DNA from 2 places in the Halomonas sp. HL-93 genome. Region 1 is predicted to be linked to the other one. Evidence: predicted binding sites of a transcription regulator. Region 1 holds the regulator's gene; the other holds the start of a gene.
The links. The regulator LexA, encoded in region 1, represses DNA repair genes until DNA is damaged. The targets are predictions, from matches to a motif close to TACTGTNTANNTANACAGTA.

Region 2: a site for LexA is predicted at 3,586-3,605, ahead of GA0071314_RS06140 (LexA family protein). Genes of this name have one in related genera too.

The regions. Positions count from the first base shown of each region.
Region 1 is NZ_LT593974.1:1,839,677-1,845,445, forward strand. Features, by position in the region: gene GA0071314_RS08490 (ribonuclease J) at 1-1,486, opposite strand, end outside; gene purU (formyltetrahydrofolate deformylase) at 1,749-2,603, shown strand; gene lexA (transcriptional repressor LexA) at 2,606-3,268, opposite strand; gene GA0071314_RS08505 (TetR/AcrR family transcriptional regulator) at 3,525-4,202, shown strand; gene GA0071314_RS08510 (L,D-transpeptidase) at 4,180-4,704, shown strand; gene nagZ (beta-N-acetylhexosaminidase) at 4,762-5,769, shown strand, end outside.
Region 2 is NZ_LT593974.1:1,359,472-1,365,240, forward strand. Features, by position in the region: gene GA0071314_RS06125 (YbfB/YjiJ family MFS transporter) at 1-258, shown strand, start outside; gene GA0071314_RS06130 (sodium-dependent transporter) at 343-1,806, shown strand; gene GA0071314_RS06135 (Y-family DNA polymerase) at 1,792-3,108, opposite strand; gene GA0071314_RS06140 (LexA family protein) at 3,119-3,562, opposite strand; gene GA0071314_RS06145 (alpha/beta fold hydrolase) at 3,895-4,806, shown strand; gene GA0071314_RS06150 (patatin-like phospholipase family protein) at 4,803-5,769, shown strand, end outside.

The DNA.
Region 1 (5,769 bases):
CAAGTCTCAGGTCCGCTAACGTATCAGCGTGCAGTTCGGCAAGCTGGTCATCCAACCATTCGCTGAAGCTGTCTTCGTCCAGCGCATTGGCGCTTGTGTTATCCAGCATTAGGCGTCCAATGCGCGCCCAGCCGGTAGTCGTAGCGGTAACTGGCAGCGCTAAATAAAGGCTGCCCCGGCGCGGGTGGGCGCTACTGTCGCTTTCCAGCCCAGGGTGGGGGACAACACTGTTCTGACTGACGATGCATGGTGGTTGCGGGTAGTGCTGCTCGTGATGCAGCCCCTCTTGATCAAAGCGAATCATGTCGCCATTGACGGGTGCTAGCGGTGCATTAATACCAAGAGTCGCCGCTAGCTGTTGATGGGCCTGTTGATGTTGGCTTTCCCCGTGGACAGGCAGCAGGTGTCTTGGCATTAACCACTCATAAAAGCGAGTCATTTCCTCCTGTGCCGGGTGCCCCGTCGCGTGTAGTTCGGGGTGGCTGAATTCATCGAAGAGCCGAACGCCAAGTTGTTGCAAACGCTTTTTTAGCTGCTCAATGGGTCGCTCATTCCCGGGAATCGCTTTCGCGGAAAAAATCACGTTGTCGCCTGGCTGTAAATCAACGTGAGGGTGACGGCCCTGAGCAAGCCGTTGAAGCGCAGCACGCGGCTCGCCTTGGCTGCCTGTGGCAATGACGACGACTTCATCGGGGGGGAGGTAACCGAGGTCGTGGGCGGGCACTAACGTCGGAAAATCGTCCAAATAGCCGAGACCGCGGGCGACGCCTACCATGCGTTCCATTGAGCGTCCCATCAAACTAACACGCCGTCCGCACTGATAAGCTGCGCGCCCAATTGCCAACACGCGGGCTAAATTACTGGCGAAGCAGGAAACAATCACTCTGCCTTCGCAGGCGGCGAGCGTTGCGGCAAGTGCTCGGGCGACATCACCTTCGCTGCCCGAGTGGCCTGGCATCGGAGCGTTAGTGGAATCGCCTATCACCAAGTCAACTGGCGCGAGTGCCTTGAACTGTGCTTGATTGATCGGCTCACCGATGATCGGCTCGGGATCAAGCTTCCAGTCCCCGCTATGCAGCACGCGGTAGAGACCTGCCATGACGATCAACGCGCAGCTCTCGGGTATTGAGTGAGGAACCGCCAGATAGCGAAGGATGAAAGGGCCGCTTTGCAAGGCCTCACCGGGCTCGACTACATGGATGGCGGCGCTGCTGAGTTGATGCTCGGCAAATTTGAGACGCAATAAGCCTGCCGCCAGGGGCGTGGCATAAATGGGGCATTGCCAGTGAGGCCAGAGCCAGGCAACTGCGCCAATATGGTCTTCATGCCCGTGGGTGATATACAGCGCTTTAGGCGCGATGCCCAATGCTTTCGGCGTCGCCAGGTTGGGGACTTGGAGCGGAGCGTTGGGTAAATCCTGACGAATCATCATGCCGCAATCCACGGCGATCCAGTGATCCTCGTAGCCATATAGCGTCAGATTCATGCCAATCTCCCCACAACCGCCTAACGGCAAGATGCGCAATGGGGGGCGACGACGGGGACGAATATGAGCGCGCGGTGGATGCATCAGAGTAATAAAGCCTAAAAAATAATTCCTCAACTATACGGTAAGCGGCGGTCGGCTAACAATCATCGCCGTGACAGTCGATGATTGCGGGCGTCGCATTGGGTACACTAGACGTTTGTTGAATGCCCATGGACGGCCATGACAATAGCCGCGTGGTAAACCGTTAAGAGTAATGACTATGTCGCATTTTTATCGTTTAGTGGTGTCCTGCCCAGACCAGGTGGGAATTGTGGCGGAAGTATCGAGTTTTATTGCCGCGCAAGGCGGGTCTATTACTGAGGCTAGTCAGCATTCTGATCTGCAAACCGGGCGTTTTTTTATGCGCTACGAAATATTAGCGGATTCATTGGGTATGTCGGCGGAAGCGTTACGTTCGGCCTTTGAACCTGTGGCTGCGCAGTTTGATATGCAGTGGGCGTTGGTCGATACCCAGAAGCGTCGGCGGGTCGTGTTGATGGTATCGCGAGAATCACATTGTTTGGTTGATTTACTCTACCGCTGGCAGGTAGGTGAGCTTGATTGCGATATTGTTGGCGTGATATCGAATCATGATGATATGCGGTCGTTAACCGAGTGGTACGGTATTCCCTATCACCATGTTCCCGTGGATCCCAAGGATAAACCAGCGGCCTTTGGGCAAGTGCAAGCGCATATTGACCAAGCGCGAGCAGACTGCGTGGTGTTGGCCCGCTATATGCAAATTCTGCCGCCAGCGTTGTGCCAGCGCTATGCGGGGCAGGTGATCAATATCCACCACAGCTTTCTGCCCTCATTTGCCGGTGCCAAGCCGTATCACCAAGCCTATGAGCGCGGTGTAAAGCTAATAGGCGCAACTTGCCATTACGTTACCCAAGAGCTGGATGCGGGACCTATCATTGAGCAAGACATCCACCGGGTCAGTCACTGTCATACACCGACGGCTCTGGTGCGCTTTGGGCGTGACGTGGAAAAAGCCGTGCTAGCACGAGGTCTTCGTTGGCACTTGGAAGACCGCGTGCTGGTGCACGGTAATAAAACCATCGTGTTTAGCTAGCGTTAGCCAAGCGCTTGGCCATTGCCACCGCGGATAACGCCGACGCCCACACCTTCGATTTCGAGTGGCTGGCTACGTAGGTCGATCTCGATCGGGGCAAAGTCGGTGTTTTCCGCGATTAAAGTGACGTGATGGCCTTCGCGTTTAAAACGCTTAACGGTCACTTCATCTTCCAGGCGGGCAACGACAATTTGCCCATCCCGAATGTGCTGGGTACGGTGTACAGCGAGCAGGTCGCCTTCCAGAATGCCGATGTTTTGCATTGAAAGCCCGCGCACACGTAACAAATAGTCCGCTTTGGGCGTGAAGTAGTCGGCGGGTAAGGGGCAGTAGCGGTCAATGTGCTCGGCGGCCAGGATAGGACTGCCTGCCGCGACTTCGCCAATAATAGGTAAACCCGTCGCCTGATCCGTTGCTGATGGTTGGGTATCAAGCGTCTCCTGGGGCTCTTGGTTGGGTAAGCGGATACCGCGGGATGTGTTGCGGATGATGCGTATGACGCCCTTGCGCTCAAGTGCCCGCAAATGCTCTTCTGCCGCATTGGGCGAGCGAAACCCTAGCGCTTTGGCGATTTCGGCCCGGGTAGGCGGATAGCCAAACTCGGCCATGGTTTTGACAATAAAGTCGAAGACATTTTGTTGACGAACAGTTAACGGCCGCGACATACCAGCCTCCAATTGAATAAGTGGGCAAGACAGCGTCTGTTTACCTTTTGGCTATGTGGTTAAGTATACAGTATGTTTCCCTGTCCAGTATATCTTTGAGTTAGTCTGGCTAACAACCTGATGTATAAGGAGATGCGGTTGCGCTACAGGTGCGTCTTTTATCGCCAGGTAAACGTTGAGAGCTATCTAGCGATAACGTAGTATCCTAGTTTGTTTAAAACAGCCGTTTTTATGGACCGTTTTTATGGAGAGCAGCATGGCTCAATCGGATACGGTGACGCGCATTCTAGATACTGCGGAAGTGCTCTTTGCAGAGCGTGGTTTTGCCGAGACGTCCTTACGCAATATTACCAGTAAGGCGCGAGTCAACTTGGCCGCGGTGAATTATCACTTTGGCTCTAAAAAAGCGCTTATTCAGGCGGTATTCGCGCGTTATCTGGATCCGTTTTCGCAGCGTTTTCATAGTGCTCTAGACGATCTTGAAGCTCGCTATGAAGGGCGCGATATTCCCCTTGAGGTGCTGCTCGAAACCATGGCGACAACCGTGCTGACGGTGCCCGCTGAGCGCAATAGCCTAAAAGTCTTTATGCGTTTGCTTGGCCTTGCGTACAGCCAAGCCCAGGGCCATTTGCGCCGCTACATTCAGCAAGAATACGGGGATGTCTTTAGCCGATTCACTGATTTAGTGCGCCGCGCCACTCCTGATTTGCCGGACGCCGAGCGCTTTTGGCGGCTACACTTTATGTTAGGTACCGTCATCTTTACGCTTTCGGGACTGGATGCGCTGCGCGATATTGCTGAAAAGGATTACCACCAGCACGTCACGGTGCGCGACTTGGTTCGCCGCCTTCGACCGGTGGTGGTGGCGGCAATGAACGCGCCGCTACCTGACGAGAAAGACATTGAGAATCATGCAGACACCGTCGCTCATTGAGTTGCCTCCCCGCCAGGCGTTATGGCTCGAAATTGCCATTCAGGCACAGCAGTTACGTGCCTGGCAAGGCGATGTATGTCGCTATGAGTGTAATATTTCCACCGGGCGTGCCGGCGTTGGGTGTCAAGACGGGAGTGGGAAAACGCCTATTGGCTGGCACTATATTCGCGCCGCGATTGGCGGTAATGCCCCGGAAAACGCCGTGTTTAAAGGCCGTCGCTGGACGGGGGAAGTGTTTAACACTGAGATGGCTGCTGAGTTCCCTGAGCGAGATTGGATTCTGACGCGCATTCTATGGCTATGTGGACTTGAATCGGGGTTAAACCGTGGCGGCCTGGTGGATTCGCAGCGTCGTTATATTTATCTGCACGGTACGCCGCCGGATCAACCAATGGGCCAGCCAGCCTCGCATGGTTGTGTGCGTTTGCGTAATGACGACCTCCTTTGGCTCTTTGAACAGGCCCCACCCGGAACGCCTGTCTGGCTTCACGACAGGCATTGATCGTTGGATTCACGCTAATCATCGTCTAGTATTGGCGCTTTTTTTGGACATCCCGCTATGACACATCCATTAGGCTCGGTCATGTTGGACCTTGAGGGGACCACGTTGACCGCTGCAGACCGGCAGTTGCTGAAAACGCCCGCGGTGGGAGGCGTCATCCTATTTTCGCGCAATGTCGAAGACGCCTATCAGGTACGTCGATTGTGTGGCGAGTTGCGCAAGTTACGGCCTGATTTGTTGTTGGCAGTGGACCAGGAGGGCGGTCGCGTTCAGCGCATCAAGGAAGGATTGACGCGCCTGCCGCCGATGGCGCGTCTCGGTGAGTATTATCAGCAGGATCGCGCGGCGGCGCTTGCCTTTACCCAGGATGTTGGGTGGCTACTGGGCATGGAGATGGCCGCCTGCGGCTTGGATATTAGTTTTGCCCCCGTGCTGGACGTTGACAGCGGATTGTCCAGCATGATTGGTGATCGCAGCTTTGGCCCTGAGCCCGAGCAAGTCAGCGAATTGGGCGGGGCGTTAGTGGCGGGGCTTCATGACGCCGGTATGGCGGCGGTTGGCAAGCATTTCCCAGGGCATGGCGGCGTGGCGGCGGATTCGCATCTTGCGCTGCCGATTGACGATCGCTCGTTTGAAGCCCTGAAACAACACGATCTGATTCCCTTTAGCGCTCTGGCGAAAAAGCTCGATGGAGTCATGCCCGCGCATATTGTGTACTCGGCCTTTGACTCGCGACCCGCTGGTTTTTCGCCTAGCTGGCTTGGCATGCTTCGCCAGTCGCTGGAGTTTAGAGGTTGCATCTTTTCAGATGACTTGAGCATGGCTGGTGCTCATCAAGCCGGGGGGCCACGCGAACGTGCGGCGGCTGCGTTGGCAGCGGGTTGCGATATGTTGCTGGTATGCAATGATCGTAATGCGGCGCTTGAAGTGGTGTCCGCCGTCCCCGCACCCCAGTCCGTCCGGCCTGGAAAACTTCGCTATAAGCGTGCTCGGCCAGACTTGGATGCATTGCCCGCGCTCAGCCGCTGGCGTCGCACGCATGCCCAGCTTGAGGCAATGGCGACC
Region 2 (5,769 bases), 480 kb from region 1:
ACCATGGCGGGGCGGTTGTATCCCGCAAGCCCCGCACGGCTGATGGGTAAAATGACCCTGGCCTACGGTAGCGCGCAGATCATCGCCCCGGCGCTTACCGGCATGCTGGCTGAGGCGACCGGCCGCTATAGCGTCGGCCTCTGGCTGGCCGGTGGCTTTGTGGCCCTGGGGGCGCTGTTGCTCGCCTGGCTGCGGCGCGTCGACCAGACCGCTCAACGTCTCGATGCCGATGCCAAAGCGGCGGTTTACGCCACGTAACCGGCGAGAGCGTGTCAGGATTTTTTGGGCATTCGCGCCAAAATCCTCTAGGATATGCGCTTTTTTCCAACAGGGTAGCGGGTCATGGCGTCTTCTGAGCAACCTCGTATCCAATGGCTTGGCCGCTGGGGCTTTATGCTGGCCGCCACGGGCTCGGCCGTTGGGTTGGGCAATATCTGGAAGTTTCCTTATATCACCGGGGAGTTTGGCGGCGGCGCCTTCGTGCTGGTCTACCTCGCCTGTATTCTGGCGGTGGGCGTGCCGGTGATGATGACCGAAATTGCCTTTGGACGGCGTGGCCTGGGCAGCCCGGTGGACGCCATTCGCCGGGTGGTCAGGGAATCCGGCCGTTCGTCGGCGTGGTCATTGGTCGGCTGGATGGCGATGCTCTGCGGCTTCATGATCCTGTCGTTTTACGTGGTCGTGGCGGGCTGGTCGTTTGCCTACCTGTGGAAAATGCTCACCGGCGGGCTGGCGGGTAGCAGCGTTGACGATATGGCCGCGGTGTTCGAGGCCAACAATGCCAACCCCTGGAACCTTGGCTTCTGGAGCACGCTGGTGACGCTTTTGACCATGCTGATTGTCGGCAAAGGCGTGCAGGAAGGCATCGAAAAAAGCGTCAGTTGGATGATGCCGGGGCTGGTGCTGATGCTCGCGCTGCTGATCGCCTTCGGGGTCTTCTCGGGCGGTTTTGCTCAGGCGTTCAGCTTCCTGTTTTCCTTCGATGCCGGCAGTCTTTCCAGCGAGGGCATGCTGGCGGCTCTGGGGCATGCGTTTTTCACCCTGTCGCTGGCGTCCGGGGCGATTCTTACTTACGGCAGCTACCTGCCCAAAGGCACTTCGATCGCCCGCACCACGCTGAGTGTCGCGATAGCCGACACGGTGGTCGCATTGATGGCCGGGCTTGCGATCTTCCCCGTGATCTTTGCCAACGGCATGAATCCCGCCGAAGGGCCGGGGCTCATCTTCATGAGCCTGCCGCTGGCCTTTCAGGCGATGCCACTCGGCACGCTGTTCGGTACCCTGTTCTTCCTGATGCTGTCGATGGCCGCGCTCACCTCGGCGATTTCGATGGTCGAGGCAACGGTGTCCTGGCTGTGCGATAACAAAGGCATTTCACGGCGCACCGCCTCGTGGAGCACGGGTATCGTGCTGTGGCTGATCAGTACCCTGGCGATGCTGTCATTCAATCTGGGCGCCGACTGGACGCTGGCCGGTAAAAGCGTTTTCGATTGGCTGGATTACCTGACTTCACGCTTGATGATGCCGCTGGGCGGTTTGGGCATGGTCGTGCTGGCAGGCTTTGTGCTGAAGAGCGAGACGTTCCGTGATGAGCTTGGGCTGGCGCCGTTGCCCTATGCGCTGTGGCTGTCCATGGTGCGTTACGTTAGCCCGCTGGGCATTGTGGTGATTTTTATCGATGCATTGGGGATTTATCAGGTGTCGTTTGCCGCGCACTGGCCGTGGTTGCTGGCCATTCTGGTCGCCATGGTGGCGCTGGGTGAAGCTCTAAGTCCGCGGTTGCGCTTTGCGCTACAGGTTCGCTGAGCGCTGCCGTTTTGACCTGGCGTCAGCAATGGCACCGGGATGCGTGCCGGCTTCCATCAGCTCATCCCAATGCGTGGTAAAGCGGTTGGAGCGATGGGCACAGCGCAGTTGCCAGGGGGCATCGTCATCGGTCATGCCAAAGCGGATCGTGCCTTGCCCCATGCGCTGGTTAATGGCGTCCACCGTGGCCATCAACCGCGGATGGTGGTGGGCCGGGGCGTTCAGCAACGATAGCTGGTGCTGCTGGGCATCGACGAGGTCGAGCAGCATCACGCCCGCCTTCATGAACCGGTAGCGGGGGCGGTATATCTGTTCGAGGCCCTGGCGCACGGCGTCGAGAATCACCCGCGTATCGTCGCTGGGCGTGGGTAGCGGGATCAGCGCGTGGGGAAAATACTGCGGCTGGTCACGACGGTGGCGGTTGGTTTTCAGGAACAGCATCACCGAGCGCGCCAGACTGTGCTGCTGGCGGAGTTTTTCGGCGCTGCGCTGGGCGTGGCGGCGCAGCGCATCGTGTACCTGATGTTTTACGCCAGTGGCTTGCCCAAACGAGCGCGACGTCATGATGCGCTGGCGTGGTTGGTCCACTGCGTTCATGTCCAGGCAGGACGTGCCGCGCAGCTCAAGCGCGGTGCGTGCCAGCACTACCGAAAAGCGCTTGCGCAGCTGTTTGGTATCGCTCTCGCGCAGGTCCCAGGCGGTATGAATGCCGCCAATGGCAAGCCGTTCGGCCAGCCGTCGGCCCACGCCCCACACTTCGCTGACCGGCGTTTGCGCCAGTAGCGCCTTGGTCGTCGCATCCTGTCCGTTGAGCAGACAGACGCCCTGGAAATGCGGCTGTTGCTTGGCGGCGTGATTGGCGAGCTTGGCCAGCGTGTGCGTCGTGGCCAGCCCAACGCATACCGGCAGCCCCAGGCAGCGGCGAATGCGTCGGCGCAGCGTTTCACCCAGGGTTTGGCACTGGCGCTCGCTCAGCCCGTCCAGATAGATGAACATTTCATCGATGGAGTAGGGGGCGATGTCCGGGCAGGCGTCGCGCAGCAGCTGGGCAAGCCGGGCTGACATGTCGCCATACAGTTCGTAGTTGGACGACAGCAAGTGAATCGCTCCGCGCTGGCGCAGCCCTTCGAGCTTGAAGGCGGGAGTGCCCATGGGGATGTCCAGCGCTTTCATCTCCGCCGAGCGGGCAATCACGCAGCCGTCGTTGTTGGACATCACGCCCACGGCCTTGCCTTCCAGGTGGGGCTGAAAGACGCGCTCGCAGCTGACGTAGAAGTTGTTGGCGTCGACCAGCCCGATCATAGCCGTCCTCTCAGCGCAGGTATTCGTGAACGACTGCGCGCACAACGCCCCATACCTGGCAGTCGGTGTCTTCCAGCGGGAGCGGCGGATAGTGGGGGTGGGCCGAGCACAGGTGCGGGGTGCCGCGATGCAGGGCGTAGCGCTTGATCAGCACTTCGTCGTTGAACATGGCGACCAGAATATGGCCCAGGCGTGGCGCAACGCTGCGATCCACGACCAGCAGGTCGCCGTCAAAGATCCCCCAGCCTTCCATGCTGTCGCCGGTCGCTGACAGATAGAAGGTGTGGGTCGGGTTCTTGATCAGGCGCGCGTTGAGATCCAGCGTACGCGGTTCATAATCCTGGGCGGGCGAGGGGAAACCGCTAACGCCCGCGCGGCCGTGCAGCGGCGGAAAAGGCAGCGGCTGCGACATCAACGGCAAGGCGGGCGCGACCGGTGATAGGGGCTGCGTCATTGTCGGCATCCTCACGGCTTGAGATATGTATTTATATACAGTATTCAGCCGGGAGGATTAAATTGCAAGCGTCAGGCGACTTGAAGCATCTCGTTGCTACCGCGCCAGCCAAAGGCCCACCACGATGGCGCTGGTAACGGCGATAAAAAAGACCCAGTTGCGCGCACGGGTATCACGGTGGGGTTTCATATAAAGCCTCATCAAAAGCAGCAGGGTATGTCGGCAGGCGTGGGTAATTTTCTACAGGCCCATCAGGCTGGCATGGTACCGTTTGTGATTTATGCCGTCACCCGGCCGCGCGTAAAGCGGCTGGCTTGTTTAGGATACGTTTGATGATGCATCCCTCTTCAACCCACGCCCCTCAGCCGCTTGCCCTTGCCGAGGGGCGCCTGGCGGCCCTGAGCTGGGGGCGTGACGATGCCCCCGTGTGGCTGGCGCTGCACGGCTGGCTGGATAATGCGGCAAGCTTTACGCGCCTGGCACCCTTGCTTTCGGACGCGCTGGATATCCGCATTGTGGCGCTCGATTTTCGTGGCCACGGGCAGTCGGCGCACGCCCCGGCGGGCAGCGACTATGCGTTGTGGGACTATTGCCACGATGTCTTGGATGCCATGGATGAACTGGCCATTGAGCGGGTTGCGTTGCTTGGCCACTCCATGGGCGCAGCGGTGGCCTGCCTGCTGGCGGCCGCCATGCCGGCGCGGATTGCGCGGCTAACCCTGCTGGATGGTCTGGGCGCGCTGAATACGCCCGCCAATGAAACGGCCGGTCAGCTACGCAAGGGGCTGATGGCCCACCGACGGCCTCTCTCCCAAGCGCCGCGCTACCCCGATCTGGCCAGTGCCGTGGCCGCGCGCGTGGCGGGTGGCGTCACCCCGCTGGATACGCTTACGGCGACCCCGCTGGTGGAGCGCAACGCCGCGCCAACGGCCGACGGACACGTACAAATGCGTACCGACAGTCGGCTGCTGAAACCGTCACTGGTGCGTTTTACCCCTGCGCAGGTGTTGGCGCTACTGGCGGATATTCAGGCCCCGGTGCTATTGATAGAAGGGGAGCAGGGCATTCTGGGCGAGCGAGACTGGGCGGCCAAAGCCCGCCAGGCGGTGCCGCAGTTGACCCGCCACGTGGTGGCGGGCGGCCATCATCTGCACCTGGAGCCCGAGGCCGTGGCGCAGGTGGCTCAGGTGATCACGGCGCATGAGCTCGCAATGCCTGAATCAGTAAAAGGACGTGCGCGATGAACGAAGTGACCAACGCCAATGAACAGAGCGGCAATAAGGTGGCGTTAGTGCTGGGCAGCGGCGGGGCCCGGGGCTACGCGCATATCGGCGTGATCGAAGCGCTCGAGGCGCGGGGCTTCGAGATTATTTCCATCGCCGGATGCTCCATGGGCGCACTGATCGGTGGGATTTACGCGTCGGGCAAGCTGCCGGAATACCGCGAATGGGTGTGTAACCTGGACTACCTGGACGTGCTCAGGCTGGTGGACGTGACCTGGAGTCCGATGGGCGCCATGCGCGCCAGCAAAGTGATGAGCAAGCTCGAAGGGCTGGTCGGCGACAGGCTGATCGAAGACCTGCCGATTCCGGTAACCACCGTGGCCACCGACCTGGTACGCCAACGCGAGGTATGGTTTCAGAATGGCCCGCTGCTGCGCGCGATACGCGCCTCGATTGCGGTACCCGGCGTGATTACCCCCGTGCATATCGGCGAGCAGGTGCTGGTGGACGGCGGGCTGCTGAATCCGTTGCCGATGATGCCCATTTTAGCGGCCCACGAGGCCGACTTTGTGGTGGCGGTGAACGTCACCGCCCATAGCCCGCAGCCAGTCACGCTGGAGGAGTTGCTGCCTCAGGGGGAGAGTGAGGACAGCCGTACTGAGTTGGAGAGGGACCGGGACGCCAACATTGGCGGCTGGATGGAAGAGGTCCGCGCGACGACGCGGCGGCTATGGGGCGGTTTAGGCGGCAGCAGTGACGACAGTGATGACGATGAAACGGTGGACCTTCGCGGCAAGCGCGAATGGGGCAAGCTTGATATGATTCTCGAATCGTTCGATATCACCCAGGCGGCGCTCGCCAAGTACAAGATTGCTGGTTATCCGCCGGATGTGCTGATCGAAATTCCCAAAACCGTCTGCAGTACCTACGAATTCCACCGCGCCAAAGATCTTATCCGACTGGGCCGCCACCTGGCCGATGAGG